2 linked regions of the Spirulina subsalsa PCC 9445 genome follow. Each later gene encodes a partner of the first gene's protein in a complex. Links are inferred from orthologs where the notes say so. Each region holds a gene or a part of one and is shown on either strand. Other genes may lie near its edges.

What was found. Proteins that work in one complex are often made in the same cells at the same time.
Region 2: the proteins of tig (region 1) and rpsG are in contact, whole or in part, in a crystal structure (PDB 3GTY), measured with the Thermotoga maritima proteins. The link is inferred for Spirulina subsalsa PCC 9445 from one-to-one orthologs. Residues at the interface, in WP_004081061.1 of Thermotoga maritima: Glu122, Val124, Val129, Leu130, Tyr133, Glu188, Gly259, Ile262, Tyr263, Glu266, Ser270, Glu273, Gln274, Glu277, Arg308, Gln311, Ile312, Ser315, Tyr316, Glu325, Arg329, Arg336, Leu363, Phe366, Trp367, Arg373, Leu377, Arg381, Leu384, Glu387; in WP_004081843.1 of Thermotoga maritima: Lys34, Lys52, Lys55, Glu59, Arg62, Gln63, Glu66, Asn67, Lys69, Val71, Arg95, Ala109, Lys110, Lys111, Gly112, Arg113, Pro114, Glu117, Glu121, Ile124, Ala125, Tyr127, Asn128, Asn129, Thr130, Gly131, Lys135, Asp139, Arg142, Met143.

Annotation. Positions count from the first base shown.
Region 1 is NZ_JH980292.1:2,080,473-2,084,681, forward strand. The notes cover bases 687-3,621. They hold tig (trigger factor), read right to left. Parts: upstream 2,889-3,621; coding sequence 1,485-2,888; downstream 687-1,484. Other genes in these bases: clpP (ATP-dependent Clp endopeptidase proteolytic subunit ClpP), read right to left, coding at 687-1,075; SPI9445_RS0109690 (aspartate-semialdehyde dehydrogenase), read left to right, coding at 3,457-3,621. Also shown: ATP-dependent protease ATP-binding subunit ClpX, read right to left, coding at 1-310; more of clpP, read right to left, coding at 320-686; more of SPI9445_RS0109690, read left to right, coding at 3,622-4,209. UniProt on the Bacillus subtilis protein: Involved in protein export. Acts as a chaperone by maintaining the newly synthesized protein in an open conformation. Functions as a peptidyl-prolyl cis-trans isomerase.
Region 2 is NZ_JH980292.1:4,151,997-4,155,507, forward strand. What follows is about bases 1-2,983. They hold rpsG (30S ribosomal protein S7), read right to left. Parts: upstream 1,736-2,983; coding sequence 1,265-1,735; downstream 1-1,264. Other genes in these bases: fusA (elongation factor G), read right to left, coding at 1-948; rpsL (30S ribosomal protein S12), read right to left, coding at 2,048-2,422; SPI9445_RS0119005 (HesB/IscA family protein), read right to left, coding at 2,543-2,884; SPI9445_RS0119010 (phosphomannose isomerase type II C-terminal cupin domain), read right to left, coding at 2,982-2,983. In the rest of the region: more of SPI9445_RS0119010, read right to left, coding at 2,984-3,383.

The DNA.
Region 1 (4,209 bases):
ACACTTTCTTCGCTTCATCCTGTCCAATGACGTGTTCATCTAAATATTTTTTGATTTCCGTGGGTTTGGGGATCTGGCTAAAGGAGAAACGATCCGCATGAACCCGACGTTTGGGGGGTTGTTCTTCCCGAGGGGCTACGGGTTGAGGGGCAGGGCTTGACGAATCGATCAACTCCTCATCTAAAATTTCATTACAGAGCTCTACGCATTCGTCACAAATGTAAACCCCTGGCCCGGCTATGAGCTTACGCACTTGTTCCTGAGATTTGCCACAGAATGAACACTTTAGATGGGAGTCGTACTTCGGCATATCTACCTCTTATTGGATTGCAGTTAAGGGGACTTCAATTTGAGGAAGTCCGGGTTTAGTAATTACTTGGTCAATCAGACCGTAATTTTTGGCTTCTTGTGCGGACATAAAGAAGTCGCGATCTGTGTCAACGGCAATTTTTTCTAAGGGTTGACCTGTGTGACTCGCGAGCATTTCGTTCAGTTGGTTTTTGATATAGAGGATTTCTTTGGCTTGAATTTCTATATCTACGGCTTGTCCTTGGGCGCCTCCGAGAGGTTGATGAATCATAATCCGCGAACTGGGCAGGGCAAGACGTTTTCCTTGGGTTCCCCCTGAAAGTAAAAACGCCCCCATGCTGGCGGCTAATCCATAACAAATGGTCACGACATCCGGCCGCACCTGCTGCATGGTGTCGTAGATGGCCATTCCGGCATACACTGAACCCCCAGGGGAGTTAATGTAAAGTTGAATGTCTTTGTCGGGGTCTTCTGCATCTAGACACAGCAGTTGGGCAACCACAGAATCGGCGATCGCATCATCAACCACCGTCCCTAAAAAGATAATCCGTTCTCGCAGTAGACGGGAGTATATATCAAAGGCTCGTTCACCCATCCCTGATTGCTCAATTACAATGGGGATTACAGCACTAGGGATTACCGCATTAGAACAATTAGAATCCACCACCCCAGAAACAATCTGACCCGATTTGCTGTTGCTCAAAGAGTGGTAATCATGAATAAAATGACTATTGGGCGAGTAGTCGGGCGATCGCGATTGAATCATAACAAAGCTTCTAAGCCTGAGAACTAAATGGGTTGAAGAATAATCAGATTGAAGAACAATCAGAGTCGCTGAAATGGATTTTGAATGACTTTTGAATCGTGGGTTGTTATCCCTATTATTCCCCCCTTCCTCTATTATGCCTTAATTCCCCAGAATAGGGGGGACTTCTGCACAAACGGGGCGACTCCCCTGATAGTTTAACACAGAGGATGGAGGGGTTATCAAGCCTCCAACGCCAGATCCAAAAAAACAGAGGGACTCAATCCCCCTGTTTTCCGTTATTTGACACTCCCCGCGCTATTTCTCCTGTCCCCTAGACATCCCCCATCACTAGGCTGAAATGCCTATACTACCGTTCCAAAAAGGGGGTTTTAGGAGATGTCTAATCTGTGTCTAATATTGGTCTAACTTATTCTGCCGTCGCTTCCACATCAACTGTAGCTTCCGATGCGGATTCCTCAGCTTCGGTTTCCTCTTCCTCCGGCTTAGATAACGTCCCCTCCGGCACCAACTCAATCACCGCCTTTTCCTTTAACCAATCAATCGCTTGATTTTGCAGTAACTCATCCACCACAAACTCTCGCAACTTCAACGGATCAACCTCCTGGCGATCCTTCACTTGCCCTAAGACTTCTTGGATTCGTTCCTCAACTTGTTCCTCCTCCGGTTTCAGTCCCTCTTCTTGGGCAATTTTGACTAGGGCTAAGGACGTACTCAGCCGTTTAATCGCTTCTGGGCGAGAATTTTCCCGCAACTGGGGAAGCATTTCCTTGCTGAACAAACTGCGCACATCAACCCCATACTGACTCATGCGCATGGCCGTCTGTTGTAGCAGGGCATCAATTTCTTGATTCACTAAGGTCTTAGGTAAATCTACCTCAACCACCTCTAACAACGCCTCAACTAAGGCTTCCTCCACGTTGGCGTTGGTTTTATCTTCCGCTTCCGTTTGATAGCGTTTTTCCAAGTGTTCCCGCAATTGGGCTAGCGTAGAAAACTCGCTAATCTCCTCGGCAAAATCATCATCGACTTCGGGAAGTTCTTTCTCCTTCAGTTCCTTTAGCGTCACAGTAAACCGCGTTGACACCCCAGCTAAATCCTCGCGGGCATAGTTTTCAGGAAAATCCACGGAAATTTCCTTGGTTTCCCCCAAATTCATCCCTTTAATGCCATTCACTAAATCATCCAAAAACTGACCCAGGACTAACTCCATTTGGAAATCTGTCGCCGTCGCCCCTTCAATCAATAAATCCTCGGCCTCGCCCTCTTGGGGGATTCGACCTTCATAGTCCACGACCGCCACATCCCCCTCTTGGGCTGGGCGACCTTCTACAGGGGCTAAAATGGCCTGTCTTGACCGTTGTTCCTCTAAAAACTCATCCACCTGCGCAGGATTATATGGGATTTCTTCTGCCTGAATTTTTAAACCCGTATAATCACCCAGTTTAACCTCGGGCTGCACATCCACAGAAGCCGTGAAGGTCAAAGCTTCACCGGGCTTATACCCCTCGACCAGTTGGTTAATATCGGACACTAATTGGTAATTGCCGAGGGGGTCAATGTTCTCTTGCTTCAGAGCTTCTTGCAAGCTATCCTGAATCAAGGTTTCAACCACTTCCGCCCGAATCCGCGCAGCCCCTATGCGCTGAATCAAGACTTGACGCGGGATTTTCCCCTTACGAAACCCAGGAAGCTTAATAGTGCGCGCAAGATCATTAACTATCCGCTCATAGGTCAGTTTAGATGTTTCTGCGGGGATTTCAATGGCTAGGCCGATCTGACTTTCGGGGAGCTTTTCCTGGGTAACTTTCATTGATAACTCGTATTCAACCAAGTGAAGTGAAACTATGACTTGAAACTGCTCATACACCCCCCCACTCAACAGGACGCAGATGAGGGAGTCTCTTGACACAGCAAATGCGATCTTATCACAAGTCGCCATCCTTCGACTGTCTAGAGAGACAAAAAACCTTCGGATTCCCCTCTCAAGGGACGTCTCCCGGCTGTGGATTCTCGCCCCGGTTCGGGCAAAGATGCAGATTTCTTTTAGATTTGCGGGCAGTTAAACTAAAATGTTAGTTCTAGATTAGAATAAGGACTTACCCGAACTTCATCGAAGGGGTTACTGAGGATAGGGAATTTATGATATCCTAGGGATTTTAGAGTTATATTTCTGAAGTTTAGTGTAAGCGGTATCCGAAACAAGCTCAAAACAAGCTGGAAAATGTTCCACAAAGTTTAAGTATTATTGGTTTGATATTATTGGTTTGAAACGATATAGAGTAAAGCCTTATTAAAGCCAAACTTGAGCAAAATATGCACCCAGTCTAGGCAGGAAGTCTCTCCCATTACCCACTCTGTAAATTTTGGAGGATGATCATTTGTCAAAACCAGTTCATGTAGCCATTCTTGGCGCAACCGGAGCCGTCGGCAGCGAGTTTTTAGCTCTACTGGCAGAGCGTCAGTTTCCGTTAGCCTCCTTGAAGTTGCTGGCTTCCGAACGTTCTGCGGGACAGCAAATCCCTTTCCGAGGGGAAACCTTGACGGTGGAAGCGGTACAAGCAAGCTCCTTTGAAGGGGTGGATGTCGTGTTGGCTTCGGCCGGGGGGTCTACGTCCAAGCGTTGGGCAAAGGTGGCCGTAGAAGCGGGGGCGGTGGTGATTGATAACTCTAGCGCCTTCCGTATGGATCCCCAAGTGCCGTTAGTGGTGCCGGAAATTAACCCCCAAGCGGCGGCGGAACATCAAGGAATTATTGCCAATCCCAACTGTACGACGATTTTGTTGGGGGTGGCTATTTATCCCCTCCATCAAGTGCAGCCGATTCAGCGTGTGGTGGTGGCTACCTACCAGTCGGCCAGTGGGGCGGGTGCGAGGGCAATGGAGGAGGTGAAAACCCAAGCGGCGGCTATTTTACGGGGAGAAGCACCCCAACCGGAAATCCTGCCCTATCCTTTGGCGTTTAATCTGTTCCCCCACAATTCCCCCCTCAAGGACAATGGGTATTGTGAGGAGGAGTTGAAGATGCTCCAGGAAACCCGTAAGATTTTCGGGGAGCCAGAGTTACGGGTGAGTGCTACTTGTGTGAGGGTTCCGGTGTTGCGGGCCCACTCGGAGGCGGTGAATTTGGAGTTT
Region 2 (3,511 bases), 2.1 Mb from region 1 along the record:
AGCCATAATCTTGAAGGCTAGAGCGGCGAAAGGCTCCTCATCACTGGCGGAGCGGGTGGCTTCGGTGTTATCCGGTAGCACCCCTTTAATGGCGGGTACGTCGATGGGGGCGGGAAGATAATCCACCACCGCATCCAGCAAGAGTTGAACTCCTTTGTTTTTAAAGGCAGAACCACAGAGGACGGGAACCATCCCGCCTGTGGTGGTGCCTTTGCGAATGGCAGCCCGAATCTCGTCCTCGGTGAGTTCTTCTTCGGCTAGGTATTTCTCTAATAGTTCTTCGTCGGTTTCGGCGACGGCTTCTAACAGTTGAGCGCGATACTCTTCGGCGAGATCTCGCACCTCTTCGGGAATCTCGCCATCTTCAATTTCCGTCCCCAGATCATTGTTGTAGAGCTTGGCGCGCATCCGCACGAGGTCTACAATCCCTTTGAATTCGTTTTCCGCCCCAATGGGAATCTGAATGGGAACGGCATGAGCGCGCAGACGGTCTTTCAGTTGCCCATAAACTTTAAAGAAGTTCGCTCCGGTGCGATCCATTTTGTTGATGAAGGCAATCCGGGGAACAGTATAACGATCCGCTTGTCGCCAAACGGTTTCAGATTGGGGCTGGACTCCACCCACGGAACAGAATACAGCGATTACACCATCTAAAACACGCATGGAGCGTTCTACTTCGATGGTGAAATCCACGTGACCGGGTGTATCAATAATATTAATCTTATGGTCGCGCCAACTGGTACTAATCGCGGCAGCCGTGATGGTGATTCCCCGCTCCCGCTCTTGTTCCATCCAGTCTGTCACGGCGTTTCCGTCGTGAACTTCACCGATTTTATGAACGATTCCAGAATAGAATAGAATCCGCTCTGTTGTTGTTGTTTTGCCCGCATCTATATGGGCGGCGATCCCGATGTTGCGAACTCTCTCTAGCGGGATAGTTCGTGCCACAGCTACTTCCTCCTTCATGTTTTGGCCGAGCTTAGTTCTGCCCGGCGTGTTGTTGCCAAACGACTTGTTACCAAGGGACTTGTCACTAAGGGACTCGTCACCAAGCGACTTTTTGTTGACGGTATATTTACACTATTTACAATTCTATACTTTTTTTAACTTTTTCAGACATAAGCATCCGAGGGTTGAATCAGTATCTTCCAAGTCTTAAGGACTGGTACTGCCCAACGGGAATGAATAAGGGTCTGAACGCCGCTTGCTTGGTTAATTGGGGTCGGTTTTGAGCCATTAATTGGGGTTAATTAATCGGCATCCCTTAATAGCGATAGTGGGCAAAGGCTTTGTTGGCGTCTGCCATGCGGTGGGTTTCTTCCCGCTTACGAATGGCTCCACCTGTCTCGTTGGCCGCGTCCATAATTTCGTTGGCGAGTTTGATTGCCATGGTGCGACCAGACCGTTGCCGCGAATATTGCGATAACCAACGTAAAGCCAAGGTTGTGCCACGATTGGGACGAACTTCCATCGGTACTTGATAGGTCGCACCCCCGACCCGACGGGCTTTGACTTCAACCAAGGGGGTTAGGTTGCGGATGGCCTGTTCAAAGACTTCGATGGGATCGTTGCCTGTGCGTTCCCCAACGATTTTCAGGGCATCGTAGACGAGGCGGGAGGCGAGGGATTTTTTGCCGTGACGCATGATCCGCCGCACAGTCATGCTAATGAGTCGGCTGTTATATACGGGATCCGGGGGAACTTCGCGTTTTTTGACTACGGTGCGACGAGACATAAGAAATCAGTAACCTTAATAAATGACGACTTGTTAGTTGAATAATGGCGTGGGCGGGTCGGAATCTTGCAAGCTAAATTTTGCAATCTTTTTTTAGGTGCTTCTCTGGTTTGAACCCTCGTGAGATGGGGCTGGCCAGGGTGGTTGCTTGGCCCGGAGATGACCTGGGGACTCACCCAAGGGTAGGGTTTAGGACGGGGGAGCTTTGTTGGGTCGCGGGACGAAATGGCTAAATTAAGGATGAACTCTCAGCCATGATGACTCGGCGAGTTATGCTTTCTTTAGTCATTTAAGCTCTTCCCTTAAGCTCTATTATTCTTTGGGTCGCTTGGTGCCGTATTTGGAACGACCTTGACGACGATCTTTAACCCCAGTTGCGTCTAGGGTGCCACGAATGATGTGGTAACGAACACCGGGGAGGTCTTTGACCCGTCCCCCACGAATTAAAACAACGGAGTGTTCTTGGAGGTTGTGTCCAATGCCCGGAATGTAGGCGGTCACTTCAAAACCGGAGGTTAGACGAACCCGTGCGACTTTCCGCAGGGCGGAGTTCGGTTTTTTGGGGGTGGTGGTGTACACCCTTGTGCAAACGCCCCGACGCTGAGGACATTCTTTGAGGGCGGGTGATTTGGTTTTCTTTTTGGCAACGGAGCGTTCACTCCGAATCAGTTGCTGAATAGTTGGCATGAGTTAAGCTGCTGCCTGTTTACTAGCGATTTTCTCGTTGCATGACAGTCTCCCATCATATCTAAATAGGATCGGGTGTGTCAATAGTTTGGGGTTAAGTCTTGGGGGAAGGGGCAGATTTTAGGGGGAGGGGGAAAAGGAATGACCACAGCCGCAGGTGTTGAGGGCGTTGGGGTTGTGGAAGCGAAAACCGCCGCCCATGAGGTCTTCTGAGTAGTCGAGACGGAGGCCTTGGATGTGGCGATCGCTTTCGGCATCAACACAAATCTCAATCCCTTGGCTCTCGTAGGTTTGATCCCCGTCTTGTTGGGAGAGGGCGAAGCTGAGGTCATAGTATAAGGCGGCACAGCCCCCGGGTTTAACTTGGATGCGGAGAGCTAGCTGGGGGCTTGGGCTGGAGGGGGTTTGGGTCGCCTGTAAGCGGCGAATTTCCTTGGCGGCGCTTTCGGTTAGGGTAATCATGGGCAAAGAACAGGAGATGGGGAATCGGGGCGGGTTGGGCTAATTCAAAATGGCGGATTGACCATTAGCCCAATGGGGCGACTCCCTCTAGAGATGTTTAATTCCGCTTGTAGTCGTCTTGGAAGCGGATAATATCATCTTCTCCTAAGTATTCCCCATTTTGCACTTCAATAATCACCAAATTGATCACGCCGGGGTTTTCGAGACGATGGGCGGTACATTGGGGGACGTAGGTGGATTGATTGCTGGTCAAAATTTCCACTTTGTCGCCACAGGTTACTTTAGCGGTGCCGGATACAACAATCCAGTGTTCGCTGCGGTGGTGGTGCATTTGCAGGCTGAGACGATGACCGGGTTTAACTTCAATCCGTTTGATTTTGTAGCCTACGGCATCTTCTAGGACGGTGAAGGATCCCCAAGGTCGTTGGGTGGTGATGTTGTTTTGAGGGGATGAGGTGGACGTGAGAGGGAAGGTAATGGCTTCTTTGGCTTGAACCATGAGTATTTACTCCAAGTCGCTAAAACTATTTGGGGAATGGGGATAATGTGGCTTGCTGCGTGTAGACGGCGATCGCGGCAGGGGTTTGCTCTGTCACGACGATAACAAGGATTTCCTCCCTCTGTCAT